3 regions of the Streptomyces sp. NBC_00009 genome follow, and region 2 is predicted to be linked to each of the others. Evidence: riboswitches for the same ligand, from Rfam matches in the RefSeq annotation. Region 2 holds a riboswitch; each other region holds the start of a gene.

Region 1 (9,570 bases), 1.9 Mb from region 2:
GACGCCCGACTCGATGAGCTTGCGCCCTTGCGCCAGGTCACGCGGGCGGCCCACGGCGAGGACGGCAACGAGACGGCTCTCGCGCAGCCAGCACACACTCCAGGACGCGCCCTGCGGATCGCCGCGCCACACGGTGGTGTCGGCTGCCGCGTGATGCCCGGCGTACTGCACGAAGCGACCGAACTGCTCCGACCAGAAGTACGGCACCGGGTCGTACGTCGCCGGGCTCTCGCCGATGATGTTGGCGGCGACCGTGCGGGGGCCCTGGAGCGCGTTGTCCCAGTGGTGGACCATCAGGCGCTCGCCGTACCGGCCCGAAGGGAAGGACGAGCAGTCACCGACCGCGTACACATCGGGCTCGGAGGTGCGCAGGCGGTCGTCCGCCACGACCTCGCTGTGGGCGCCGAGCGTGATGCCGGAGCCGGTGAGCCAGCCGGTGGCGGGGCGGGCCCCGATGCCGACGACCACGGCTCCGGCGGGCACCCGGGTGCCGTCGTCGAGGAGGACGGCACCGGGTTCGACGTGCTCCACGCGCGCGTGGGTGCGCAGTTCCGCCCCGGCGTCCGCGTACCAGGCGGCCATGGGGGCGGCGACCTCCTCGGGCAGCGCCCCGGCGAGCGGCCGCTCGGCCGCCTCGACGACGGTGACCGCGCATCCGGCCTCGCGGGCCGCGGTGGCGAACTCGGCGCCGATCCAGCCCGCGCCCACGACGACGATGTCGCGCTGCGCGGCGAGGACGGGGCGCAGGCGTTCGGCGTCGTCGAGCGTGCGCAGCAGATGGACGCCCTGGATGTCCTCCGTACCGGGCAGCCTGATGGGTTCGGCGCCGGTCGCGAGGACGAGGACGTCGTAGGGGGCGGGTCCGGTGGCGGTGTCGAGGGTGTGCTCGGCGGGACGTACGCCGGTGACCTCGCGGCCCAGTTCGAGCGTGATGTCGAGTGCTTCGAAGTCGACGTCGAAGGCGGACCCCTCGGCCTTGCCGAGCAGGACGGCCTTGGACAGCGGGGGCCGGTCGTACGGCTGGTGGGGTTCAGCGCCGATCAGCGTGACAGCGCCGGTGAAGCCCTGTTCGCGCAGGGCCACGGCGGTCTGGACCCCCGCCATCCCGGCGCCGACGATGACGACGTGCCGCCCTGCCTGGGGCACCGGTGCCTGGTTCTGGGTCTGCTCGCTCACCGGATCACCATATGCACCTGACGTTCAGTCAGTCAGCGGGCCGCGGCACTCCGGTCCCGTGACGTCTTCCACACCGGCCGCCGGTTTGACCGCTCCGGCCGCCCGCGCTCCCGCCGTCAGGCGCCGGGGACCTCTTCGACGACGCTCGTCCCGCTGCCCGCCTGCGACTCCCACTCCCACGTCTCGTCCAGCCGCACCCGCCCGTCGGGAAGGTCCACGACGAGCGAGACACAGTGCCCGGAGGAGGTCGTCGCGTCCGTCTTCAGCTGTACGTACCTGAAGTCGATCCGGTCGCCCTCACGGGTGCCCACGAGGTGGCCGCGCACCACGTCCCCGCCCGCGTACTCGGCCCAGATCCGGCCGTCCTCCTCGTGGTACGTGAACCGCGTCCGCGTACCCACCTGACCTGGAGCCTGGTCGGCGACCGGGGCGAGTACGAGTCCGTCGAGCGAGCGGGCCATGCGGGCGGGCTCCCTTACTGAGGGTCGCGGGGACGGTTTAGGGTGGTCACCGTAAAGCACTCGCGGGAGCCCGGACGTACCGGGCTGAGAGGGAGGCTGGGACGGCCTCCGACCGTACGAACCTGATCCGGGTCATGCCGGCGAAGGGAGGGGCTGGACGCCCATGTCGCGTACTTCAGAAGGCTCCGACGTCCTGATCGTGGGCGGCGGGATCATCGGTCTCGTCACCGCGTGGCGGGCCGCGCAGCGCGGGCTGCGCACCGCGGTCGTGGACCCCGAACCGGGCGGCGGGGCCGCTCAGGTGGCGGCCGGGATGCTCGCCGCCGTCACCGAACTGCACTACGGAGAAGCCGAACAGACCCTCCTCGGCCTCAACGTGGAGTCCGCGCGCCGCTATCCGGCGTTCGCGGCCGAGCTCTCCGAGGCCACCGGGCTCGACCTCGGCTACCGCGCGTGCGGCACCCTCGCCGTCGCGCTCGACTCGGACGACCGCGCACACCTTCGGGAACTGCACGCCCTCCAGCACAAGTCGGGCCTGGACTCGGAGTGGCTGTCGGGCCGTGAGTGCCGGCGCCTCGAACCGATGCTGGCCCCGTCCGTGCGGGGCGGCCTGCGCGTCGACGGTGACCACCAGATCGACCCGAGACGCCTCGCGAAGGCCCTTGTCGCGGCCTGCGAGCTGGCCGGGGTGCAGTTCCACCGGCAGTGGGCCGAGCGGCTGACAGTCGTCCGCGAGGGCGCGCGCGGCGTGGTCCTCGCCGACGGCACCGGGCTCGACGCGGACCAGGTCGTCCTCGCCGGCGGCAGCCTCAGCGGCAGGCTCGCCGGGGTCCCGGACGACGTGCTGCCGCCGGTGCGCCCGGTGAAGGGGCAGGTACTGCGCCTGACCGTGCCGAAGGCGTACGCGCCGTTCCTGAGCCGCACCGTGCGCGCCGTCGTACGCGGCGGCAACCTCTACCTGGTGCCCCGGGTCAACGGCGAGCTCGTCGTCGGAGCCACCAGTGAGGAGCTCGGCTGGGACACGACGGTCACCGCGGGCGGCGTCTACGAGCTGCTGCGCGACGCCCACGAGCTGGTGCCCGGCATCACGGAGCTGCCGCTCACGGAGACCCGCGCGGGCCTGCGCCCCTGCTCCCCCGACAACGCCCCGATCCTCGGCCCGACCGCGCTGACGGGCCTGCTGCTCGCCACCGGCCACTACCGCAACGGCGTGCTGCTCACGCCGGTCACCGGCGACTCCATGGCCCACGCGCTCGCCACCGGCGAACTCCCCGAAGTGGCCCGCCCCTTCACCCCGCGGCGCTTCGACGCCGTCCCCGCACCCGTCTCTGTGGAGCAGTCCGTATGACCGTGTCCGTCACCCACGTATCCGTGAACGGCGAGGGCCGCCAGGTCGCCCCGGGCACCACGCTCGACGCCCTCGTCTCCGCGCTGACCAGCGCGCCGTCCGGTGTCGCCGCCGCACTCAACGAAACCGTCGTCCCGCGCACCCAGTGGGCCGTCACCGCACTCACGGACGGGGACCGCGTCGAGGTCCTCACCGCGGTCCAGGGAGGCTGAACCCATGGCTGACGACTCCTTGGTCATCGGCGGTACGTCCTTCTCGTCCCGGCTGATCATGGGCACGGGCGGGGCGCCCAGCCTCGATGTCCTGGAACGCTCCCTCGTCGCGTCCGGCACGGAGCTGACGACCGTCGCGATGCGGCGTGTGGACGCGAGCGTGCAGGGCTCCGTGCTCTCCGTACTGGAGAAGCTGGGGATCCAGGTGCTGCCGAACACGGCGGGCTGTTTCACCGCCGGTGAGGCCGTCCTGACCGCCCGCCTCGCGCGCGAGGCGCTCGGCACCGACCTGGTCAAGCTGGAGGTCATCGCGGACGAGCGCACCCTGCTGCCCGACCCGATCGAGCTCCTGGACGCGGCGGAGATCCTCGTCGACGACGGCTTCACCGTGCTGCCGTACACGAACGACGACCCGGTGCTCGCGCGGAAGCTGGAGGACGTGGGCTGTGCCGCGGTCATGCCGCTCGGCTCCCCCATCGGCTCCGGGCTCGGTATCCGCAACCCGCACAACTTCCAGCTGATCACCGAGCACGCGCGCGTGCCGGTGATCCTGGACGCGGGTGCCGGGACGGCGTCCGACGCGGCGCTGGCGATGGAGCTGGGGTGCGCCGGTGTGATGCTCGCCTCGGCGGTCACCCGCGCGCAGGAGCCGACCCTGATGGCGGAGGGCATGCGGCACGCGGTCGAGGCGGGGCGGCTGGCGTTCCGGGCGGGCCGTATCCCCCGCAGGCACTTCGCCGAGGCCTCCTCGCCCGTGTCCGGGATGGCCAGGCTCGACCCGGAGCGGCCCGCGTTCTGAGGGCCGTACAGCACGGTTACAGCTCTGCTGCAGTACGGCCGCTTGCGGACGACTGCGGAGCCGGGTGTCGGCGGCGGCTCGTACACTCACCTGCGTGGACACGACCCTTCAGGACCCTCTCGTCGGGCAGGTGCTCGACGGCCGGTACCGCGTCGACGCACGCATCGCGGTCGGCGGGATGGCCACGGTCTACAGGGCCGTGGACACCCGCCTCGACCGCGTGCTCGCGCTCAAAGTGATGCACCCGGCCCTCGCCGCCGACGTCTCGTTCGTCGAGCGTTTCATCCGCGAGGCCAAGTCCGTCGCCCGGCTCTCCCACCCGAATGTGGTCGGGGTCTTCGACCAGGGCGCGGACGGCCAGTACGTCTATCTGGCGATGGAGTACGTCGCGGGCTGCACCCTGCGGGACGTCCTGAGGGACCGCGGGGCACTGCGGCCGCGCGCCGCGCTCGACATCCTGGAGCCGGTCCTCGCCGCGCTCGGCGCCGCGCACCGCGCGGGATTCGTGCACCGCGACATGAAGCCGGAGAACGTCCTCATAGGGGACGACGGCCGCGTGAAGGTGGCGGACTTCGGCCTCGTACGGGCCGTGGACACCGTCACGAACACCACGGGCGCCGTCCTCGGCACCGTCTCCTATCTCGCCCCCGAGCAGATCGAGTCGGGCACCGCGGACCCCCGCGTCGACGTGTACGCGTGCGGGGTGGTGCTCTACGAGATGCTCACGGGCGCCAAGCCGCACTCGGGCGACTCCCCCGCCCAGGTCCTCTACCAGCATCTGAACGAGGACGTGCCGCCCCCGTCCACGTCCGTTCCCGGCCTGCCCGCGGAGCTGGACGAGCTCGTCGCGTCCGCGACCGCGCGCACGCCCGACCTCAGGCCGTACGACGCGGTGGCGCTGCTCGCCCAGGTCAGGGCGGCCAGGGCCGCCCTCACGGACGCGCAGCTCGACGCGGTGCCGCCGGCCGCACGCCCCGAGGACCTCGGGGACCGTGACATCTCAGACGACCGTACGAGCGTGATCCCGCGGGCACTGCGGACCAGGGGCGTACAGCTCCCGCTGCCGGCCGACGACCAGGACCCGCAGGCGGAGCTGAACCGCACGAGCCGCTTCGAGACGCCGCCCCCGCCGCCCGCCCCTTCCCGGAGGCGTCGTCCGCGGCGCGGTGTGCTCGCGGCCGTCGCGGCCGTGCTGCTCGCCCTCGGCCTCGGCGCGGGCGTCTGGTACATCAACTCGGGCCAGTTCACGAAGGTCCCGCCGCTGCTCGCCAAGACACAGACGCAGGCCAAGGAGCGGCTCGGCGAGGCCGGCCTCGACCTCGGGCACGTCAAGCGTGCGTACAGCGACACCGTGAAGCGCGGCACCGTGATAGCCAGCGACCCCGAGGTGGGCGCCCGCATCCGGGACAACGGGGCGGTGGATCTGACGGTGTCCCTGGGCCCGGAGACCGTGAAGGTCCCCGACCTCCAGGGCACGCCCCTCGGCAAGGCCGAGCGCCGGCTGAAGGACGCGGGCCTGGAGCCCGGCATGGTCACCAAGGAGTTCGACGAGGACGTCCCCAAGGGGGCAGTGATCGCCACGGACCCGGAGTCCGGCACCACGCGCAAGGCCGGCTCGGCCATCGCGCTCGTGGTCAGCAGGGGCAGCGCGGTGGACGTCCCGGACGTGACGGGCGAGTCCGAGGAGGACGCCATCGCCGACCTGCAGGACGTGGGCCTGAAGGCCGAGATCGCCACGAAGCGGGCGTACTCGGACGCGGACAAGGGCAGCGTCGCCCAGCAGTCCCCCGTCGAGGGCAAGCGGCTCGGCGAGGGGGACACGGTCACCCTGACGATCTCCAAGGGCCCGGTCATGGTCGAGGTCCCCGACGTCGTGGGCATGAGCGTCGACGACGCCCACCAGAAGCTCGAGGCCCGCGGCTTCGAGGTCGAGAACGACCGCGGTCTGCTCGGTATTTTCGGCGACACCGTGAAGAAGCAGTCCGTGGAGGGCGGTGACAAGGCCCCGAAGGGGTCGACGATCACCATCCAGATCCGCTGACGGGACGGCCACGCGCGCGTGCCACCCTTGACGCGTGAGCAGCACCGACACCGCATCCCGTAACCCGGTCGGCGGCCATGTCCCCGTCGCCGGCGGCCTGGCCTCCGTAGGGCTTTCGTACGCGCGCGAGCTCGGCGCCGAGACCGTCCAGGTCTTCGTCGCCAACCCGCGCGGCTGGGCGACGCCGCCCGGCAATCCGAAACAGGACGAGGCGTTCCGCGCGGCCTGCGCCGCCGAGGACATCCCCGCGTACGTCCACGCGCCCTATCTGATCAACTTCGGCTCGCACACCGAGGCGACCGTGGAGAAGTCCGTGGAGTCGCTGCGGCACTCGCTGCGCCGGGCCCGCGAGATAGGCGCGCTCGGCGTCGTCGTGCACACGGGTTCGGCGACCGGCGGCCGTGAGCGTGAGGTGGCGCTCGCGCAGGTGCGGGAGCGGATGCTGCCGCTCCTCGACGAGCTGACCCATGACGACGACCCGTACCTCCTCCTGGAGTCGACCGCGGGCCAGGGCTCTTCGCTGTGCTCGCGAACCTGGGACTTCGGGCCGTACTTCGACGCACTGGACGCGCATCCGAAGCTGGGTGTCTGCCTGGACACGTGCCACATCTTCGCGGCGGGCCACGACCTGACGGGCCCCGCCGGCATGAACCAGACCCTGGACCTGCTGGTGGACACCGTGGGCGAGGGCCGCCTCAAGCTGATCCACGCCAACGACTCCAAGGACGTCGCCGGCGCGCACAAGGACCGCCACGAGAACATCGGCTCCGGCCACATCGGCGCCGAGCCGTTCCGCGCGCTGATGGCCCACCCGGCGACCGAGAACGTGCCGCTGATCATCGAGACGCCCGGCGGCAAGGTGGGCCACGCGACGGACGTGGCCCGTCTGAAGGAGCTGCGGAAGGGCTAGGGGATCACTTGAGGAATACCCCCAGGGGGTATACGGTTCTTGTCAGCGACAGGAACCGCTCTCTGACGTTGGGGGACCTCATGCAGCACGAGACGCACGCCGGACACGCGCACCACGAGCAGCACGACCAGCACGCAGATCACGAACAGCACGAGCACTCCGGTCACACCCACGCCGGGCACGGCCTCGGCAAGGTCAGCTGGTCCATGGCCGCGCAGGCGACCCTCCACTGCCTCACGGGATGCGCCATCGGCGAGGTCCTCGGCATGGTGATCGGCACGGCGTTCGGCTGGGGCAACATGCCGACGATGATCCTGGCGATCGTGCTCGCGTTCTTCTTCGGCTACTCGCTCACGCTGCGCAGCGTCCTGAAGGCCGGCGTCGACTTCAGGACCGCGTTCCGGGTCGCGCTCGCCGCGGACACCCTGTCCATCGCCGTCATGGAGCTGATCGACAACGGCGTGATCGCACTGTGGCCGAGCGCGATGGACGCCCATCTGTCGGACGGCCTGTTCTGGGGCGCGCTTGCGGCCTCACTGGCCATCGCCTTCGTGGTGACCACGCCGGTCAACAAGTGGATGATCGGCCGCGGCAAGGGCCACGCGGTCGTGCACCAGTACCACCACTGACGGACGGTACGACCACTGACGGACCGTACGAGAAGCGCCAGGACTCAGAGCTCGGGGCCGTCCCCGGGCTCTTCCTGGTACGAGTAGCGCTGCTCCCGCCAGGGGTCGCCGACGTTGTGATAGCCGCGCTCCTCCCAGAAGCCGCGGCGGTCGGCCGTCATGTACTCGATGCCGCGGACCCACTTCGGGCCCTTCCAGGCGTACAGATGGGGCACGACGAGGCGGAGCGGGAAGCCGTGTTCCGCGGTGAGGAGTTCGCCGTCCTTGTGGGTGGCGAAGATCGTGCGGTCGGCCGCGAAGTCCTCGAGGCGGAGATTCGCGCTGAACCCGTACTCGGCCCAGACCATCACATGGGTGACGGCGGGCGCGGGCGGCGCCAGCTCGAGAATCGTCGCGGCGGGCACACCGCCCCACTCCGCGCCGAGCATGCTGAACTTCGTGACGCAGTGCAGATCGGCCACGACCGTGCCGTAGGGCAGGGCGGAGAACTCCTCGTGAGTCCAGCAGCGCTTGTCCCCGTCGGCGGTGGCGCCGAAGACTCTGAACTCCCAGCGTTCGGGGCGGAACTTGGGCACCGGGCCGTAGTGGGTGACCGGCCAGCCCCGCTGGAGACGCTGTCCCGGTGGAAGCTCCGACTGCACTGCTCCCCCAGACTCGCGACCCACCGGCTGACCCATGCCTCCATCCTGACAGACCCCGGGCAGTGGCTGTGACCAGCGAGAGCCCGGCCACCTCCGAAAAGGGCAACTCCTACTAAGCATGCACTTACTGGACGGTTTTCGGTGCCGGTGCGAGGATGCGCGAAATCTGCCGAGTCCACCACGTGGAAGGAGCCTCTGCGATGCAGGGCGACCCCGAGGTCATCGAATTCCTCAACGAGCAGCTCACGGGCGAGCTGACGGCCATCAACCAGTACTGGCTCCACTACCGGATCCAGGACAACAACGGTTGGACCAAGCTCGCGAAGTACACCCGTGCAGAGTCCATCGACGAGATGAAGCACGCGGACCGGCTGACGGAGCGGATTCTCTTCCTCGATGCCCTGCCGAACTACCAGCGGCTCTTCCACGTACGGGTCGGGCAGACCGTCACGGAGATGTTCCAGGCCGACCGTCAGGTCGAGGTCGAGGCGATCGACCGCCTCAAGCGCGGCATCGACGTCATGCGGGCCAAGGGCGATGTGACGTCGGCGCGGATCTTCGAGGACATCCTGGAGGACGAGGAGCACCACATCGACTATCTGGACACGCAGCTGGAGCTGATCGAGAGTCTCGGTGAGGCGCTGTACCTGGCCCAGCAGATCGAGCAGCCGGACAGCTAGCAGCCGGACAGCCGGCAGCCGCACCTACCCAGGCGGAGCCTCAGGCGGCGTCCGGAAGGTCCACGAGGGCGTTCGGGTCGGCCGTCAGGGCGGGCCTTCCCTGCTCGACCAGCTCGCGGCGCGGGCAGCTCCCACGGCCGAGCAGCGCCTGAATGCGGCGTACGCACGAGCCGCAGTCCGTGCCGGCCTTGCAGGCCGACGCTATCTGACGGGGGGTGCACGCACCGCCGTCCGCGTGCTTCTTGACCTGGTCCTCGGTCACACCGAAGCAGTTGCAGACGTACACGCGGTTCACCTCCCAGCGATCAGGACCGGTTCGTTGCTCCCGCCCTAATGAACGGTGAGGCTAACCTAACCTTACCCGCCGGGTGCGGAGCACAAAAGTGCCGTGGGGCGCGGATCGATGTGATCCGCGCCCCACGGCGATTTACTGCGGGATCACTGGTCGCGGTACATCTCCGCCACCAGGAACGCCAGGTCGAGGGACTGGCTGCGGTTCAGGCGCGGGTCGCAGGCCGTCTCGTAGCGCTGGTGCAGATCGTCGACGAAGATCTCGTCGCCGCCGCCCACGCACTCGGTGACGTCGTCACCGGTGAGCTCGACGTGGATGCCGCCCGGGTGGGTGCCGAGCGCCTTGTGGACCTCGAAGAAGCCCTTGACCTCGTCGAGCACG
Region 2 (9,570 bases):
CAGATCGTGGCGCAGTGCAGCTTCTTCGGGAGCTTGTCCCAGCCGAAGATCCACAGACCGATGAAGGTCGACTCGAAGAAGAAGGCGATCAGCGCCTCGAAGGCGAGCGGAGCGCCGAAGATGTCGCCGACGAAGCGCGAGTAGTCCGACCAGTTCATGCCGAACTGGAACTCCTGCACGATGCCGGTCACGACGCCCATGGCGATGTTGATCAGGAAGAGCTTGCCCCAGAACTTGGTCGCCCGGAGGTAGTGCTCCTTGCCCGTGCGCACCCAGGCCGTCTCCAGGATCGCCGTCAGCGCGGCGAGCGAGATGGTCAGGGGAACAAAAAGGAAGTGATAGACGGTCGTGATGCCGAACTGCCATCGCGCCAGAGTTTCCGGCGCCAGAGCCATCAACGTTGGGTCCACTGCGTTATCTCCTTAAGTCGCCGTGGTCCAGCGGCAATTTGCCCCTTTAATCCCACTGCTCTCCGGATCAACCGGGCGCGCTTGTGAAAGCGTTCACATTCACAAGCATTATGTACTACCGGCTCAGGACAGCAGAAGGGGGGTCCCCCCTTACTCCGGGGAACCCCCACCGCGCTACAGAGCGGCCGCAGCCGCCGGGCCTACAGCTCCTTGCGGAACGCCGCCGCCGTGTTCAGGAAGACGTCGTTGGCCTCGGCCTCCGCGATCGTGGCCCGCATGCCCTCGCCGGCGAACGGCCGCACGACCACACCTGCCTGCTCGCACGCCGCGGCGAAGTCCGCCGTGCGCTCCCCCAGCCGCAGCCACACGAAGTTCGCGTGCGTCTCCGGCACCGTCCAGCCCTGCGCCCGCAGCGCCTCGACCACGCGGTTGCGCTCACACACCAGCGAGCCGACCCGGCCGAGCAGCTCGTCCTCGGCCCGCAGCGAGGCGACCGCCGCGTCCTGCGCGAGCTGGCTCACGCCGAACGGCACCGCCGTCTTGCGCAGCGCGGCCGCCACCGGCTCATGGGCGATGGCGAAGCCGACCCGCAGACCCGCGAGCCCGTACGCCTTGGAGAACGTCCGCAGCACGGCGACATTCGGACGGTCCCGGTAGATCTGGGCGCCGTCCGGCACCTCGGCGTCACGGATGAACTCGCGGTACGCCTCGTCGAGCACGACCAGGACATCGCTCGGGACCCGGTCCAGGAACCGCTCGAGCTCGGCCCGGCGCACCACCGTGCCGGTCGGGTTGTTCGGGTTGCACACGAAGATCAGGCGCGTGCGGTCGGTGATCGCGTCGGCCATCGCGTCGAGGTCGTGGACCTCGCCGGACGTCAGCGGCACCTCCACCGCCTTGGCGCCGCTGATCTGCGTGATGATCGGGTACGCCTCGAAGGACCGCCAGGCGTAGATGACCTCGTCACCGGGGCCACTGGTCGCCTGGAGCAGCTGCTGCGCGACCCCGACCGAGCCGGTGCCCGTGGCCAGGTGCGTGACCGGCACCGCGAATCGTTCCGCCAGCTCGTTCATCAGCCCGGTGCAGGCCATGTCCGGGTAGCGGTTGAAGGAACCGGCTGCCGCGACAACACTCTCCATCACGCCGGGAAGCGGCGGATAGGGGTTCTCGTTAGAGGACAGCTTGTACGCCACCGGCCCACCGGCCGCGGCAGCCTTGCCCGGCTTGTAGGTGGGGATACCCTCCAGCTCGGCACGCAGCTTGGGGCTCGTCTCGCTCACCGCAGTCCTCCTCGCGACCACCATTTCAATACTGCTCACCTTAAGAGGATTCGCGGCAGAGCCCAATGGCCCGGGGCCCCCGACATCCCGGGTGATCGTCCGACACCACCCCTGACGACGGCCGCGGACCTCCCGAAGGCGTACGGAGGAGGGGGAGCGCTCCCTTTCGCGGCGCGCGCCGGTAGCTCGCGCCGTGGCGCGCATCCCCCGTGAAGGTGAGTTGAGACCTACTCGCAACATCGCCGACTTGGCAGGCCCATGCGCGCCGACAAGTGACGTCCTGGCGTCGATGCCCTCAGCATCCTTGTTTTCCAAGGTCATTGGCTCTGTCCGGCCATGCAGAAACGTGCCTGTCAACGCGTGCATATGCACTCACGCCACCCCGCCACATGAGCCCTACTATCGGCTCGCCATGACAGCAGCAGGGAAGCACCAGGTGAGCAGGGCGGAGACCACCCGTCGGGGCACCCGGCAGGTGCGGGCGGGCATCAGAGACGTTGCCGCCGCCGCCGGGGTCTCCATCACGACTGTCTCCGATGCGCTCAACGGTAAGGGCCGGCTCCCGGACGCCACCCGACGCCATGTCCGCGAGGTCGCCGACCGGTTGGGCTATCGCCCCTCCGCGGCGGCCCGAACGCTCCGTACCGGAAAGTCGGGCCTCATCGGCCTGACCGTCACGACCTACGGAGATGAACCTTTCACCTTCACCGAATTCGCGTACTTCGCGGAAATGGCGAGAGCCGCCACCTCGGCGGCGCTGGCCCGCGGGTACGCCTTAGTCATCCTGCCCGCCACCTCACGCCACGACGTGTGGTCGAACGTCGCTCTCGACGGCACCGTCGTCATCGACCCGTCCGACCACGACCCGGTGGTCACCGAACTGGTCCGCCAGGGCCTGCCCGTCGTCTCCGACGGGCGCCCCGCCGGCACCCTCCCCGTCACCGCCTGGGTCGACAACGACCACGAGGCCGCCGTCCTCGGCATCCTCGACCACCTCGCCGCCGCGGGGGCCCGCCGCATCGGACTGCTCACCGGCACGACCACGGACACGTACACCCATCTGTCCACGTCCGCGTACCTGCACTGGTGCGAGCGGATCGGACAGGAACCCGTGTACGAGTCCTATCCCGCGCACGACCCGTGCGCGGGGGCCGTAGCCGCCGACCGGCTCCTGGCCCGCCCCGACCGGCCCGACGCCGTGTACGGACTCTTCGACCCCAACGGCACGGACCTGCTCGCCGCCGCCCGCCGGTACGGCCTGCGCGTCCCCGAGGACCTGCTGCTCGTCTGCTGCAGCGAATCGACCGTCTACGCCACCACGGAACCGCCCATCACGACCCTCTCGCTCAAGCCGCGGCGGATCGGCACCGCGGTCGTCCAGCTCCTGATCGACGCCATCGAAGGGGTTGAATCGGACCAGACGGTCGAGCAGGTGATACCGACGGAACTCATCGTCCGGACCTCGTCCCAGCGCCGTCCGCCCCGCACGACGGTCAGCCCGCCCCGCTCCCCGGGACAGGGCTGAACGACGGCTTCCGGGTGGTCACCCCGAAGACCACCCGGAAAAGCCCGTACCAATTCGGGAGAAAAGCACGGTGAACAGCCGCCCGGATCCGATTCACCACCCCTGGTGCATCACACAGCGCGAGCCGCATTCCTATGATGGGCGCACGACACCGCGGGCCGCTGCGACCAGGCAGTCCGATCGGGTGCAGAGGCGGCGCAATGGTGGTGGAGGGGTCGATGACTCAGGGGGCCGGTCAGGGACCCGAGGTGCGCACGGCGACGCTGCGCGACTTCCGCGTCCCCGCGTACGTCCATGACGTACCGGCGAACGTCCAGGAGCCCGGCCACGACCCCGCTCCGCCCGCCCCTGCCGTGCCCCCGCAGGCGGAGCCGGATCCCGCGTACCAGGAGCCGTCGCTCTCGCAGCCCTCCTACGCGGAGCCTGCGCATCAGGACCCCGCGTTCGACCAGCCCGACGGGTACACGCCCACCCAGCGCGACCTGCCGGTCATCAACCGCGGGGACACGGTCCAGGTACAGATCGACACCGAGCCGGCGCCCCGTCCCACCGATGGCCTCGGCCCGCTGTACGTCGTCGGCGACGTGCACGGCTACCTCGACGAACTGATCGCGGCCCTGTACGAGCAAGGCCTCATCGACGCCGAGGGCAGCTGGTCGGCGGGCACCGCCCGACTCTGGTTCCTCGGCGACTTCACCGACCGCGGGCCCGACGGCATCGGCGTCATCGACCTCGTGATGCGGCTGTCCGCGGAGGCCGCGGCCGCCGGCGGCTACTGCAAGGCCCTCATGGGCAACCACGAACTGCTCCTGCTCGGCGCCAAGCGCTTCGGCGACACCCCGGTCAACTCGGGCGCCGGCACCGCCACTTTCCAGGCGGCCTGGCTGCTCAACGGCGGCCAGAAGTCGGACATGGACCGTCTCCAGGACGTCCATCTGCAGTGGATGTCCCGGCTCGACGCCATCGAGCTGGAGGACGACCACCTCCTGATGCACTCCGACACGACCGCGTACCTCGACTACGGCGACTCGATCGAGGCGGTCAACGACACGGTCCGCGAGACCCTCACGCGTAACGACGCGGACGAGTGCTGGGACCTCTTCCGCAAATTCACCAAGCGCTTCGCGTTCCGTGACGAATCCGGACCCGAAGCCGTGCGCGAGCTCCTCGACGCCTACGGCGGCACGCGCGTCGTCCACGGCCACAGCCCCATCCCGTACCTCCTCGGCGAGGTAGGTACCGAGGACGCGGCGGACGGATCCGAGGACAGCCGCCCGCAGATCGAGGGCCCGCACGTGTACGCGGGCGGGCTCGCGATCGCGATGGACGGCGGAGTGACCATGGCCGGAAAGCTGCTGGTCCAGCAACTCCCCATGGATAGCTAGGCGTTCCCCGGGCAGGCGCACCGAACGGGGGCTCAGTCCGGCCACCGGGCCGAATTCGGGAAACCCCCTGTCACCGCGTGCCGTCACCGCTCTACCATCGGCTTATCCGTAGCAGGCTCCCCTCCGGTTCTGCCCGACGGCTCGTAACCATGCGAGCCCCCAAGCCCTACGGAGCATCGGGGGATGCACATGAACAGCGCTCCGCACCTGCTGAACGAGGACCGCCCCGAGTTCGAGCGGATCCTCGATGAGGCGCTGCGTACCGCACCGGACCGCCCTGATCTCGCCGCAGTGGGGCAGCGGCTCAACCCCGAACAACTGCGCACCATGGCGCTCAACGCCACCGCGCTGATCACGGCCGCCGCAGCGACCGAGTACCAGAACTACGTGAAGGTCCGCGCCGACCTGCGCGCCTCGCCCCGGCCCGTACGTCCGCTGCGCGAAGGAGGAAGCGCGGCGGAGTCCGGCGGCGGAGCGATCGGCCTGGCCGCCACTGTGGGCGAGGTGGCGGAGACCACCGGCGCCGGCGTCATAGCCGTCGTCGCGGTGCTCGCCCCCCTGCTCGCCGGGACGGCTGCCGCGATCTTCCTGCTCGTCGGCTACATCCTGAAGATGCTCGATCCGGAACCGGCGTTCGCCCAGACCCTGTTGACGGCCGGCTGGGTGTTCGGCGCGCTGACGGCGGCGGGGATTCTTGTCGCCGGCGTGGGCCTGCTGCTCACCGCTCTGCGCAACGGCGCGACGTCCTTGCAGGCCGGCGCGCACAGCGAGTCGAACGAGGAGGTGGACCGGGCCAGGGAAGCCTGGTGCCTGGTGCTCCTGGAGCGCGGCATCCTGCCGTTCCTCCGGGAGGCCCTCGCGGAACCACCGCCGGCCCCCGCCAACCGCGGGGGCGGCCCCGGAACCGCGGGCCGCATGCCGCATCTCGGGTACAACAGGCCCGGGTTCAGCAGCCCGGGCACCGACAGCGGCTCCCCTGCGGCCCCGCGCCCGACGTACTCGAGCCCGGACTTCACAAGCCCCGACTTCGGAGGCCCGGACCACCAGCCGGACTAGGGTCTTTCGTTTGGATCAGGCTGGATCAGGGAGCGGGGTCATGGGGGTCCCCCTGCTCGAGCGCAGCCGAGAGCTCGGGGGAGTCGGTGATTGACGGCAACGCCGCAGTTACGCGTGCCAGACCCCGCGAGCCCAGCCCGCTCCAAACAAGAGGCCCTGGGGCCTGCCAGGCCTGGTCCCGGAACACCCTGTCCACCGGCCGCGAAGGGCGACCGGTGGACAGCGCGCGGCGCCTGTGGGCGCGCGGGCGAGGTCAGTCCGCGATCGGCAGATAGACCCGGTTGCCCGCGGCGGCGAACTCCTTGGACTTCTCCGCCATGCCCTCCTCGATCTCGCTCTTGGTACCGCCGTGCTGGCGGCGGATGTCCTGGGAGATCTTCATCGAGCAGAACTTCGGACCGCACATGGAGCAGAAGTGGGCCGTCTTCGCGGGCTCGGCCGGGAGCGTCTCGTCGTGGAACTCCCTTGCCGTGTCCGGGTCGAGGGCCAGATTGAACTGGTCCTCCCAGCGGAACTCGAAGCGCGCGTCGGAGAGGGCGTCGTCCCACTCCTGGGCACCCGGGTGTCCCTTGGCCAGGTCCGCCGCGTGGGCCGCGATCTTGTAGGTGATGACGCCGGTCTTCACGTCGTCACGGTTGGGCAGGCCCAGGTGCTCCTTGGGCGTGACGTAGCAGAGCATCGCCGTGCCCCACCACGCGATCATCGCGGCTCCGATGCCGGAGGTGATGTGGTCGTACGCAGGGGCGATGTCGGTCGTCAGCGGGCCGAGTGTGTAGAAGGGCGCCTCCTCGCACACCTCCTGCTGAAGGTCGATGTTCTCCTTGATCTTGTGCATCGGGACGTGCCCGGGGCCCTCGATCATCGTCTGGACGTTGAAGCTCTTCGCGATCGTGTTGAGCTCCCCGAGCGTCTTCAGCTCGGCGAACTGCGCTTCGTCGTTGGCGTCCGCGATCGAGCCCGGCCGCAGGCCGTCGCCCAGCGAGTACGTGACGTCGTACGCCGCGAGGATCTCGCAGAGCTCCGCGAAATTCTCGTAGAGGAAGCTCTCCTTGTGGTGCGCCAGGCACCAGGCGGCCATGATCGAACCGCCGCGCGAGACGATGCCCGTCTTGCGGTTGGCGGTGAGCGGGACGTACGGCAGCCGCACGCCCGCGTGGACCGTCATGTAGTCCACGCCCTGCTCGGCCTGCTCGATGACCGTGTCCTTGTAGATCTCCCAGGTCAGCTCCTCGGCGCGGCCGTCGACCTTCTCCAGCGCCTGGTAGAGCGGGACCGTGCCGATCGGGACGGGGGAGTTGCGCAGGACCCATTCGCGCGTGGTGTGGATGTTGCGGCCGGTGGAGAGGTCCATGACGGTGTCGGCGCCCCAGCGGGTCGCCCATGTCATCTTCTCCACCTCCTCCTCGATGGACGAAGTGACCGCGGAGTTGCCGATGTTGGCGTTGACCTTCACCAGGAACCGCTTGCCGATGATCATCGGCTCGATCTCCGGGTGGTTGACGTTGGCCGGCAGGACCGCGCGGCCCGCGGCGATCTCCTCGCGGAGGACCTCCGGCTCCACGTTCTCCCGGATGGCCACGTACTCCATCTCGGGCGTGACCTCCCCGCGCCTGGCGTACGCGAGTTGGGTCACCGCCTGGCCGTCACGCCCGCGACGAGGCTGGCGGGGGCGGCCGGGGAAGACCGCGTCGAGGTTGCGCAGACCGCCGCGCGGCGAAGTGTGCTTGATGCCGTCGTCCTCGGGGCGGACCGGGCGGCCCGCATACTCCTCGGTGTCGCCACGGCTGATGATCCAGTTCTCCCGCAGCGGCGCGAGGCCCCTGCGGACGTCGGTGTCGACACTCGGATCGGTGTACGGCCCGGACGTGTCGTAGAGCGTGACCGCCGTGCCGTTGGTGAGGTGCACCTGGCGGACCGGCACCTGGAGGTCGGGGCGTGAGCCCGTGACGTACCCCTTGTGCCAGCCGATGGACTTCCCGGCCTCGCCCGTCTCTGCGGACAGGTTGGAGGCAGGCGTGCGTGCGTCCGATGTGGTCATGAGACCTACTCCCTACGCCGGCATTACCCGGTAACAGGTTCGGCGGTCGACGCAGCGGCTTCCGTCGGGCGATGTTTCATGTGAAACATCGCCGAAGCGGAGGTCAGCGCCCTCTCAGCCCGGTGCTCCGAGCTCCCGCGTGTGCAAAGGTGCCCCCACGCTAGCGTCATTTCTGGCGTGCTGAACAGAGGGCCCCTGCCGTTCTTGCGATGATCGGGCGGTGACCAGCACGCAGCAGCCCCCGCCCCCGCCGCCGCATCCGCCCCATGACCAGGGGGGCGGAGGGCACGGGCACTCCCACAGTCACGGCCCTGCCGCGCCTGTTTCCAAGCATCTGCGCAAGGTCATCGCCGCGGTGCTCATCCCGTTCTCCGTGGCGGTCGTCGTCGGCCTCGTGGTGCTCTGGCCCGGCGGCGCCCCCTCCCATGCCCGTACGGGCGTCGGCTTCGACCGGCAGACCCAGCAGGGCACCGTCACTCGCGTCGACAAGGTCGACTGCAAGTCCGTGAACGCCTCGGGCGAGACCCCCACCGGCGATACATCCACCGCCGAGGGCCAGTCCGCCGAGCAGCAGGCGAAGGGCACATGCGAGAAGGCAACCGTCCGCGTCGACAGCGGCAAGGACACCGGCCGTACGTTCACGGAGATCGTGCAGCCGGACTCACCACGGCAGTTGCACGAGGGCCAGAAGGTGATCGTGGCCTACGCGCCCGACGCGCCCAAGGAACTTCAGTACTCCGTCACCGATGTGAACCGCAGGCTCCCGATGGCACTGCTGGCCGGGATCTTCGCGCTGGCCGTGGTCGTCGTGGGCCGGCTGCGGGGCGTCATGGCGCTCGTCGCGCTGGCGATCAGCTTCATGGTGCTGACCTTCTTCATCCTGCCCGCGATCCTTCAGGGCTCGAATCCGCTGGTGGTGGCGGTGGTCGGGGCGAGCGCCATCATGCTGATCGCGCTCTACCTGTGTCACGGTCTGACGGCCCGGACGTCGGTCGCGGTGCTCGGCACGCTGGTGTCGCTGGTCCTGATCGGTCTGCTCGGCTCGCTGTTCATCGGCTGGGCGGCGCTGACCGGCAACACGGACGACAACACGGGCCTGATCCACGGTCTTTACCCGTCCATCGACATGAGTGGTCTGCTGCTCGCCGGCGTCATCATCGGTTCGCTCGGTGTGCTCGACGATGTGACGGTCACGCAGACGTCGGCGGTGTGGGAGCTGCATCAGGCGGACCCGACGATGGGGCGGCGCGGTCTGTACCGCGCGGGCATCCGGATCGGCCGCGACCACATCGCGTCCGTGGTCAACACGCTTGTGCTGGCGTACGCGGGCGCGGCACTGCCGCTGTTGCTGCTCTTCTCTATCGCGCAGAGCAGTGTGGGCACCGTGGCCAACAGTGAACTGGTGGCCGTGGAGATCGTGCGGACTCTGGTGGGCTCGATCGGGCTGGTCGCCTCGGTGCCGGTGACGACCGCGCTCGCGGCTCTGGTGGTCTCCGCCGACCGACCGGGATCCCCGTCCGCTGCCGCGGCCGGTCCGGCACGCGGAGGAAGGGGCCGGCGTCGGAAGCGCTGAACCCCTGCGAGGGCACCCCGAGGGCGCCGGTCTGCTGAAGCGTTACATCAGTTGATCGTCCGCGGACTCCTGGAGCCCGTCAGCCCGCGCTCTGCTCCTCGGCGAGAATCCGGTCGAGTGCCTCGTCGAGATGCGTCTCGAAGTCGGCGAGTGCCCGCTCCTGGCCGAGCGGGACGAGCTTGTCGGTGCGGTCGAGGAAGGCGACGAGGGGAGCGACGCCCGCCCGGAACAGCGCCTGGTCACCACCCACTTGGAGCCGGATGTGCACCTCGCCCGGCATCTCGCCCGGGCTGCCCGCCAGTT
Region 3 (9,570 bases), 1.8 Mb from region 2:
CCCTCTTCACCGATGGCGTCACCGGTTCATACGTAGTTCGCAGCGGCGGGTCGCCCGTTCCGGACAGTTCCACCGCCACCACCCCTCTGCCCGCCACGCGCCCCACGAAGGACACCCGGCCGCGCGCCACCGCTCTGACCGGGGCGCCGACGGGCGCGGCCAGGTCCACTCCGCGGTGGCCCGCCCCGTACTCCGTCGCCGGCGGGGCCCACCCCCGTACGATCGGGGGCCTCGTCCCCACCGGCCAGGCGGCGCCCACGGCGGGTACCGGCGGGGGCGGCACGAGGCCCGCCAGCGCCGCGGTCATCGTCAGCATCAGCATCAGTCGCATGCACTGAACGGTCCCGTCCCGACGCGATCCGCGGGGATCATGGACCGGAACGGTGGACTACCGACCGGTTGTGGACAGCGCCGTCACCCGGCACCCCGCGGGTCCCGTACACTTCTGGTGGCGATCCGGGTCACCGGATCGACTTCGCACGCCCCAACACCAGTTCATTCGTGACGGTGTCCGCGCTCCTCGGTCCCTCGTGGCACAGCGCGCGGGGCGTCAGGCGCGACAGCAATCCTGCGGTCGCGGCAACCGAGAACCCAAGGAGTACGGCCATGGCCGTCGTCACGATGCGGGAGCTGCTGGAAAGCGGCGTCCACTTCGGTCACCAGACCCGTCGCTGGAACCCGAAGATGAAGCGCTTCATCTTCACCGAGCGCAACGGCATCTACATCATCGACCTGCTCCAGTCGCTGTCGTACATCGACCGCGCCTACGAGTTCGTCAAGGAGACCGTCGCCCACGGCGGCACGGTCATGTTCGTCGGCACGAAGAAGCAGGCGCAGGAGGCGATCGCCGAGCAGGCGACCCGCGTCGGCATGCCCTACGTCAACCAGCGCTGGCTGGGCGGCATGCTCACCAACTTCTCGACCGTCTACAAGCGTCTGCAGCGCCTCAAGGAGCTTGAGCAGATCGACTTCGAGGATGTGGCCGCGTCCGGCCTCACCAAGAAGGAGCTGCTCGTCCTCTCCCGCGAGAAGGCCAAGCTGGAGAAGACCCTCGGCGGTATCCGCGAGATGTCCAAGGTGCCCAGCGCCGTCTGGATCGTGGACACCAAGAAGGAGCACATCGCGGTCGGTGAGGCCCGGAAGCTCAACATCCCGGTCGTCGCGATCCTCGACACCAACTGCGACCCCGACGAGGTCGACTACAAGATCCCGGGCAACGACGACGCGATCCGCTCCGTCACCCTGCTCACCCGCGTGATCGCCGACGCCGTCGCCGAGGGCCTCATCGCCCGTTCCGGTGCCGCCACCGGCGACCAGAAGCCGGGCGAGAAGGCCGCCGGCGAGCCGCTCGCCGAGTGGGAGCGCGACCTGCTCGAGGGTGAGAAGAAGGCCGACGAGCAGCCGGCCGCCGAGGCTGAGGTCCAGACCTCCGCCGAGACGGAGAAGGTCGCCGACGCCGAGGCCGAGGTCGCCACCGAGGTTGTCGCCGAGGCTCCGGCCGCGGACGCCGAGCAGGCCTGAACCTCACCGGTTCGGTAGTTGACGGCGGGGGCCGAGTCGGCCCCCGCCGTTCACCCGTAGATCTTTCAGACTTCGAGAGAGAATTTCAGGATCATGGCGAACTACACCGCCGCTGACGTCAAGAAGCTCCGCGAGCTCACGGGCGCCGGCATGATGGACTGCAAGAAGGCGCTCGACGAGGCCGACGGCAGCGTCGACAAGGCCGTCGAGGCCCTGCGCATCAAGGGCCAGAAGGGCGTCGCCAAGCGCGAGGGCCGCTCCGCCGAGAACGGCGCTGTCGTCTCCCTCATCGCCGACGACAACACCTCCGGTGTCATCCTCGAGCTGAAGTGCGAGACGGACTTCGTCGCCAAGGGTGAGAAGTTCCAGGCCGTCGCGAACTCCCTCGCCGCCCACGCCGCCAAGACGAACCCGGCCGACATCGCGGCGCTCCTCGCGTCCGAGATCGAGCCCGGCAAGACCGTCCAGGCGTACGTCGACGAGGCCAACGCCAACCTCGGCGAGAAGATCGTCCTCGACCGCTTCGCGCAGTTCTCCGGCGCCTACGTCACCGCGTACATGCACCGCACCATGCCCGACCTGCCCCCGCAGATCGGTGTTCTGGTCGAGCTGGACAAGGCCGACGCCGACCTCGCCAAGGGCATCGCGCAGCACATCGCCGCCTTCGCGCCGAAGTACCTCTCCCGCGAGGACGTCCCGGCCGAGGTCGTCGAGTCCGAGCGTCGCGTCGCCGAGGAGACCACGCGCGCCGAGGGCAAGCCCGAGGCCGCGCTCCCGAAGATCGTCGAGGGTCGCGTCAACGGCTTCTTCAAGGAGGCCACGCTCCTCGGCCAGCCGTACGCGCTGGACAACAAGAAGTCCGTGCAGAAGGTCCTGGACGAGGCCGGTGTCACCCTGAAGCGCTTCTCGCGCATCAAGGTCGGCATCTGAGTCCGTACCGCGACAGCCGGAAGACACCGCTAGGGTCGACGAGATCCCAGTAGGGTCGACAGCAGTCTCCCGCGTACGCCGCCACGCGCGTGCGCGTCGGGCGACCGCAGATGTGACGAGGAGGCCATTGCCGAGTATGGGATGCGAACAACACCCCACCGGCAATGGCCTTCTTTGTATGTGTGCCAAGTAAAGAGGCGAGATCACCATGACCACCACCAAGGCCGACAAGGGCGACAAGAGCGACGACGGCAAAGGCGCGGGGCGCTTTTTGCTGAAGCTGTCCGGCGAGGCGTTCGCCGGTGGCGGGGGTCTGGGCGTCGACCCCGACGTGGTGCACAAGATCGCCCGTGAGATCGCGGCCGTCGTGCGCGACGGCGCGCAGATCGCCGTCGTCATCGGCGGCGGCAACTTCTTCCGCGGCGCCGAGCTCCAGCAGCGCGGCATGGACCGGGCCCGCTCCGACTACATGGGCATGCTCGGCACCGTCATGAACTGCCTCGCGCTCCAGGACTTCCTGGAGAAGGAGGGCATCGACAGCCGCGTGCAGACCGCCATCACCATGGGGCAGGTCGCCGAGCCGTACATCCCGCTGCGCGCCGTGCGCCACCTGGAGAAGGGCCGCGTCGTCATCTTCGGCGCCGGTATGGGCATGCCGTACTTCTCCACCGACACGACCGCCGCCCAGCGCGCCCTGGAGATCGACGCCGAGGCGCTGCTCATGGGCAAGAACGGGGTGGACGGGGTCTACGACTCCGACCCGAAGACCAACCCCGAGGCCGTGAAGTTCGACGCGCTCAGCTACGGCGAGGTCATCACCCGCGACCTCAAGGTCGCCGACATGACCGCGATCACCCTGTGCCGCGACAACAAGCTGCCCATCCTTGTCTTCGAACTGCTCGCCGAGGGCAATATCGCGCGAGCGGTCAAGGGTGAGAAGATCGGCACGCTCGTGGGCGACCACGGAACGCGGGCCTGACACGACCCCCCCCCGCCAGGGGATGGACAATGTCCTGCCGGTCGGACACCGTGCAGGAAAGACACACGACGCAGCCGGCCGCCCTGGGCGCATGCCGGGCCTCACTCAAGACACGCAGGAGCAAGTGGTGATCGAAGAGACCCTCCTCGAGGCCGAGGAGAAGATGGAGAAGGCCGTCGTGGTCGCCAAGGAGGACTTCGCCGCGATCCGCACCGGCCGTGCGCACCCGGCGATGTTCAACAAGATCGTGGCGGACTACTACGGCGCGCTGACCCCGATCAACCAGTTGGCCTCGTTCTCCGTGCCCGAGCCGCGGATGGCCGTGGTGACCCCGTTCGACAAGAGCGCGCTGCGCAACATCGAGCAGGCGATCCGCGACTCCGACCTCGGCGTCAACCCGAGCAACGACGGCAACATCATCCGTGTGACGTTCCCTGAGCTGACCCAGGACCGCCGCAAGGAGTACATCAAGGTCGCCAAGACCAAGGCCGAGGACTCCAAGATCTCGATCCGCTCCATCCGCCGCAAGGCCAAGGAGACGATCGACAAGCTGGTCAAGGACGGCGAGGTCGGCGAGGACGAGGGCCGCCGGGCCGAGAAGGAGCTCGACGACACCACCGCGAAGTACGTCGCCCAGGTGGACGAGCTGCTCAAGCACAAGGAAGCCGAGCTGCTCGAGGTCTGAGGAATCCGTGAACGACTCTTCCTGGGGAGCGCCGACCGGAGCCGGGTACTGGGGGCCGCCCGACCAGGGGCCTTCCCAGGGGGCTTCCCCGGCGGGTCCCGCGTACGAACAGCATGCGGTTGAGGAGACTCGGCCCATGCCCATCGTGCCCGAAATGCCCGACGTGCCTGCCGGTGGTCGTGACCAGGACGACGATCGGGGGGCTGCTCGGCCGAGCGGTCCCCTGTTCCGCGACGAGTCGCCGGGCGGGACGCAGCACGAGCACCCTCACGGGCCCCGGCACGAGCAGCCGCGCGGGAACTCTCAGTACGAGCAGCCGCGCGGGGCACAGCACGAACCGCAGCATCCGACACAGCATCAGACGCCGTATGTGACGCCGCACGAGGCGCAGCACGAGAGCCGGCAGGAGCCCATGCCAAGCGCCGCACAGCCCGCCCCCGCACCGCCGAAGAAGAGCGCGGGCCGTGACCTTGGGGCAGCCATAGGAGTCGGGGTGGGGCTCGGCGCGGTGATCGTCGCGTCGCTCTTCATCGTCAAGGCCGTGTTCATCGGCGTGATAGCGGTGGCCGTCGTCGTCGGCCTCTGGGAGCTCACCTCGCGGCTCGAGGAGCGCAAGGGCATCAAGGCGCCCCTCGTGCCGCTCGCGATCGGCGGAGCGGCGATGGTCGTCGCCGGATACGTCCGCGGCACCGAGGGCGCCTGGGTGGCGATGGCGCTCACCGCGCTCGCGGTCCTGGTCTGGCGCATGACGGAGCCCCCCGAGGGCTACCTCAGGGACGTCACGGCCGGTGTCTTCGCCGCGTTCTACGTACCGTTCCTCGCGACCTTCGTGGCGCTGATGCTCACCGCGGACGACGGGCCGCAGCGCGTCCTGACGTTCCTGCTGCTCACGGTCGTCAGCGACACCGGCGCGTACGCGATCGGCTGGCGTTTCGGCAAGCACAAGCTCGCCCCGCGCATCAGCCCCGGCAAGACCCGCGAGGGCCTGGTCGGCGCGGTGACGTTCGCGATGGCCGCCGGCGCGCTGTGCATGCAGTTCCTGATCGACGACGGTGCCTGGTGGCAGGGCCTGCTGCTCGGGCTCGCGGTCGCGGCCAGCGCCACGCTCGGCGACCTCGGCGAGTCGATGATCAAGCGCGACCTCGGGATCAAGGACATGGGCACGCTCCTCCCCGGGCACGGCGGGATCATGGACCGCCTCGACTCGCTGCTCCCGACGGCGCCGGTGGTCTGGCTGCTCCTGGTGATCTTTGTCGGCGTCGGCTGACCGACCCGCAAATCCCGGCTGACCTGCGCGGTTTCAGGTGACGGGCTCGTTGTCCACAGGGCGGCGGGCCCGTTGTCGTATGTCTGCGACACTGGAAGGGTTATGCCTAAGCCCGGAGAACTCACTTTCGTTGCCCCGCGCGGAGCCAAGAAGCCGCCGCGGCACCTCGCCGACCTCTCGCCCGCCGAGCGGAAGGAGGCCGTCGCCGCGATCGGTGAGAAGCCGTTCCGCGCCAAGCAGCTGTCGCAGCACTACTTCTCGCGGTTCGCGCACGATCCCGCGGAGTGGACCGACATCCCCGCCGGCTCGCGCGGCAAGCTGCAGGAGGCGCTGCTTCCGGAGCTGATGACGGTCGTCCGGCATCTGTCGACGGACCAGGACACCACCCGCAAGACCCTGTGGCGGCTCTTCGACGGCACGCTCGTCGAGTCCGTACTGATGCGCTACCCGGACCGGGTCACCATGTGCATCAGCTCGCAGGCGGGCTGCGGAATGAACTGCCCGTTCTGCGCCACGGGACAGGCCGGTCTCGACCGGAACCTGTCGACGGGCGAGATCGTGCACCAGATCGTCGACGGCATGCGCGCGCTGCGCGACGGCGAGATCCCGGGCGGCCCGGCGCGCCTGAGCAACATCGTCTTCATGGGCATGGGCGAGCCCCTGGCCAACTACAAGCGGGTCGTCGGCGCCATCCGCGCGCTCACCGACCCCGAGCCGGACGGCGTCGGTCTCTCGCAGCGCGGGATCACCGTCTCGACCGTCGGTCTGGTCCCCGCCATGCACCGGTTCGCCGACGAGGGCCTCAAGTGCCGCCTCGCCGTCTCGCTGCACGCCCCCGACGACGACCTGCGCGACACCCTCGTCCCGGTCAACACGCGCTGGAAGGTCCGCGAGGTCCTCGACGCGGCGTGGGAGTACTCCGAGAAGTCGGGCCGCCGCATCTCGATCGAGTACGCGCTCATCCGGGACATCAACGACCAGGCCTGGCGCGGTGACCGGCTCGGCCGCCTGCTCAAGGGCAAGCGCGTCCACGTCAACCTGATCCCGCTGAACCCGACGCCGGGCTCGAAGTGGACGGCCTCGCGCCCCGAGGACGAGAAGGCGTTCGTCGAGGCCATCGCGGCCCACGGCGTGCCGGTCACCGTCCGCGACACCCGTGGCCAGGAGATCGACGGGGCGTGCGGTCAGCTCGCCGCCACCGAGCGGTAACCTGACTGGCGTACGTACATCTTCATATTCCGACAGGGGAGCGCCACAGCGCTGAGAGTGCGGCATCGGCCGCAGACCCTCTGAACCTTGCCCAGGTCATTCTGGGTAGGAAGTTCGGTCGCCACTCAAGCTGTTGCGCCCTGCCCGGGAATCGTCCGCGATCCCGGGCAGGGCCGCGTCTCTTCCTGGTCACCCAGGAGGGAACTTAAGTGAGCACGATCATCAAGGCCACGGCCGTCGCCGTGGCGGCCGGTCTCGGACTCGTCACGCTCTCCGCGTGCGGGGGGTCCGGCTCCGGCAAGGACTCGGCGGACTCCAAGACCGTCACCCTTGTCAGCCATGACTCGTGGGCCGTATCCAAGAGCGTGCTCAAGGACTTCGAGAAGCGTTCCGGCTACAAGGTCACGGTCCTGAAGGACGGTGACGCGGGCGAGGCCGTGAACAAGGCCATCCTGTCCAAGGACAACCCGCAGGGCGACGTCCTCTTCGGCGTCGACAACACGCTCCTGTCGCGCGCCCTCGACAACGGGCTCTTCCAGCCGTACGAGGCCAAGGGCCTGGACCAGGTGGGGACCGAGTACCAGCTCGACAAGGACAAGCACCGGGTCACCCCGATCGACACCGGCAACATCTGCGTCAACTACGACAAGAAGTACTTCGCCGATCACAAGCTGACGCCGCCCGCCTCGTTCGACGACCTCGCCAAGCCCGCGTACAAGAACCTGCTGGTCACGGAGAACGTGTCGACGTCGTCGCCCGGCCTCGGCTTCCTGCTGGGCAGCGCCGCGCAGTACGGGGACAACGGCTGGCAGGGCTACTGGAAGAAGCTCAAGGCCAACGGCGTGAAGGTCGTCGACGGCTGGGAGCAGGCCTACAACGAGGAGTTCTCGGGCTCCGCCGGTGGCAGGAAGGCGGGCGGCGACCGGCCGCTCGTCGTGTCCTACGCGTCGTCGCCGCCGGCCGAGGCGATCTACTCGGACCCGCAGCCGAAGTCCGCCCCGACCGGGGTCGCGACCGGCACCTGCTTCCGCCAGACCGAGTTCGCGGGCCTGCTGAGCAACGCGAAGAACGAGAAGGGCGGCAAGGCGCTCCTCGACTTCCTGATCGCGAAGCAGTTCCAGCAGGACATGCCGCTGAACATGTTCGTGGACCCGGTGACGAAGGACGCGGCCCTGCCCGCCGACTACGCGAAGTACGACGTCAAGGTCGACGCCCCGAAGACCATGGCCCCGAAGAAGATCGCCGACAACCGTGACGCCTGGGTCAAGTCGTGGACCTCACTCGTACTGAAGTAACGCCCCCCGGAGGACCTCCGGCCGAGCGCCCGGCCAAGCACCCGGCCAAGCACCCGGCCAAGCACCCGGCCAAGCGCCCGGCAAAGCACCTGGTAAAGCCTCCGGCAGAGCCCCGTAAGGGTCGTCGCAGCGGGAGCGCGGCGCGGCTCGGCCTGATGGCCGTGCCCGTCGCGTTCTTCGCGATCTTCTTCGCCTATCCGGTCGCGGCGATCGTCTCCCGCGGCCTGAAGGCGGGCGGCCACTGGCAGTTCGGGCGGATCGCCGACGTGCTCGGGCAGTCCGACATCCGGCACGTCCTGTGGTTCACGACCTGGCAGGCGTTCGCCTCGACCGTGCTCACGCTGCTGATCGCGCTCCCCGGCGCGTACGTCTTCGCGCGCTTCGAGTTCAGGGGCAAGCAGGTTCTGAGGGCCGCCGTCACCGTGCCGTTCGTGCTGCCGACCGTCGTCGTCGGCACGGCGTTCCTGGCGCTGGTCGGCCGCGGCGGGCTGCTCGACGGTCTGTGGGGCGTACGCCTCGACACCACGGTGTGGGCGATCCTGCTCGCCCATGTCTTCTTCAACTACGCCGTCGTCGTGCGCACCGTCGGCGGACTGTGGTCGCAGCTCGACCCGCGGCAGGAGGAGGCCGCCCGGATGCTGGGCGCCTCCCGCTGGACGGCCTGGCGGAAGGTGACGCTGCCCGCGCTCGGGCCCGCCGTCGCGGCCGCCGCGCTGATGGTCTTCCTCTTCACGTTCACGTCGTTCGGCGTGGTCCAGATCCTCGGCGGGCCGACGTTCTCCACTCTTGAGGTGGAGATCTACCGGCAGACCGCGCAGATCTTCGACCTCTCCACGGCGGCCGTCCTCACGATCGTGCAGTTCGCCGCCGTGGGGATCATCCTCGCCGTGCACGCCTGGAGCGTGCGCCGGCGGGAGAGCGCGCTGCGCCTCGTCGACGCGGCGCACACCGCCCGGCGCCCGCGCGGCGCGGGCCAGTGGGCGCTGCTCGCCGGGGTGGTCGCCACGGTCGCGGTGCTGATCCTGCTGCCGCTCGGCGTGCTGATCCAGAGGTCCTTCGAGGGGCTCGACGGCTTCGGGTTCGCCTACTACAAGGCGCTCACCTCGTCCGACAGCGGTGTGTTCCTGGTGCCGCCGATCGAGGCGATCGGGAACTCCCTCACGTACGCGCTCGCCGCCACCGCCATCGCGGTCGTGATCGGCGGACTCGCCGCCGCGGCCCTGACGCGGAGAGCCGGCCGTCTCGTACGGGGCTTCGACGCGCTCCTCATGCTGCCGCTCGGCGTCTCCGCCGTCACCGTCGGCTTCGGCTTCCTGATCACCCTGGACAAGCCGCCCCTCGACCTGCGCGGCACCTGGATCCTGGTGCCGCTGGCCCAGGCCCTCGTCGGGGTGCCCTTCGTCGTCCGCACCATGCTGCCGGTCCTGCGCGCGGTCGACGGGCGGCTGCGCGAGGCCGCCGCCGTCCTCGGCGCCTCGCCGCTGCGGGCCTGGCGCGAGGTCGACCTGCCGATGGTGCGCAGGGCTCTGCTGATCGCGGCCGGGTTCGCGTTCGCCGTGTCGCTCGGCGAGTTCGGGGCGACCGTGTTCATCGCCCGCCCGGACCACCCGACCCTTCCGGTCGCCGTGGCGCGGCTCCTCGGCCGCGCCGGTGACCTCAACTACGGCCAGGCAATGGCCCTTTC

Evidence for each region. Region 2 has a riboswitch for thiamine pyrophosphate ahead of thiC (phosphomethylpyrimidine synthase ThiC). Riboswitches for the same ligand answer to the same signal wherever they lie in the genome.
Region 1: it holds a riboswitch for thiamine pyrophosphate, as region 2 does, so the genes downstream of both, thiO (glycine oxidase ThiO) here and thiC (phosphomethylpyrimidine synthase ThiC) in region 2, are expected to answer to the same signal.
Region 3: it holds a riboswitch for thiamine pyrophosphate, as region 2 does, so the genes downstream of both, OHA58_RS09500 (thiamine ABC transporter substrate binding subunit) here and thiC (phosphomethylpyrimidine synthase ThiC) in region 2, are expected to answer to the same signal.

What each region holds. Positions count from the first base shown of each region.
Region 1 covers NZ_CP108312.1:5,882,954-5,892,523, reverse strand. Annotated here, with positions in the region: gene OHA58_RS26580 (NAD(P)/FAD-dependent oxidoreductase) at 1-1,176, opposite strand, end outside; gene OHA58_RS26575 (hypothetical protein) at 1,293-1,637, opposite strand; TPP riboswitch at 1,690-1,803, shown strand; gene thiO (glycine oxidase ThiO) at 1,801-2,985, shown strand; gene thiS (sulfur carrier protein ThiS) at 2,982-3,197, shown strand; gene OHA58_RS26560 (thiazole synthase) at 3,202-3,996, shown strand; gene pknB (Stk1 family PASTA domain-containing Ser/Thr kinase) at 4,091-6,037, shown strand; gene OHA58_RS26550 (deoxyribonuclease IV) at 6,072-6,947, shown strand; gene OHA58_RS26545 (DUF4396 domain-containing protein) at 7,028-7,576, shown strand; gene OHA58_RS26540 (sulfite oxidase-like oxidoreductase) at 7,621-8,253, opposite strand; gene bfr (bacterioferritin) at 8,418-8,897, shown strand; gene OHA58_RS26530 (bacterioferritin-associated ferredoxin) at 8,938-9,192, opposite strand; gene OHA58_RS26525 (class II 3-deoxy-7-phosphoheptulonate synthase) at 9,336-9,570, opposite strand, start outside.
Region 2 covers NZ_CP108312.1:3,990,478-4,000,047, reverse strand. Annotated here, with positions in the region: gene OHA58_RS18045 (cytochrome ubiquinol oxidase subunit I) at 1-395, opposite strand, end outside; gene hisC (histidinol-phosphate transaminase) at 611-1,690, opposite strand; gene OHA58_RS18035 (LacI family DNA-binding transcriptional regulator) at 2,103-3,215, shown strand; gene OHA58_RS18030 (metallophosphoesterase family protein) at 3,419-4,600, shown strand; gene OHA58_RS18025 (hypothetical protein) at 4,784-5,656, shown strand; gene thiC (phosphomethylpyrimidine synthase ThiC) at 5,910-7,694, opposite strand; TPP riboswitch at 7,687-7,843, opposite strand; gene OHA58_RS18015 (YibE/F family protein) at 7,915-9,267, shown strand; gene OHA58_RS18010 (SsgA family sporulation/cell division regulator) at 9,347-9,570, opposite strand, start outside.
Region 3 covers NZ_CP108312.1:2,149,549-2,159,118, reverse strand. Annotated here, with positions in the region: partial or broken gene OHA58_RS09535 (peptidoglycan DD-metalloendopeptidase family protein) at 1-322, opposite strand, end outside; gene rpsB (30S ribosomal protein S2) at 607-1,521, shown strand; gene tsf (translation elongation factor Ts) at 1,615-2,451, shown strand; gene pyrH (UMP kinase) at 2,660-3,430, shown strand; gene frr (ribosome recycling factor) at 3,558-4,115, shown strand; gene OHA58_RS09510 (phosphatidate cytidylyltransferase) at 4,123-5,382, shown strand; gene rlmN (23S rRNA (adenine(2503)-C(2))-methyltransferase RlmN) at 5,485-6,591, shown strand; TPP riboswitch at 6,616-6,721, shown strand; gene OHA58_RS09500 (thiamine ABC transporter substrate binding subunit) at 6,801-7,886, shown strand; gene OHA58_RS09495 (ABC transporter permease) at 8,042-9,570, shown strand, end outside.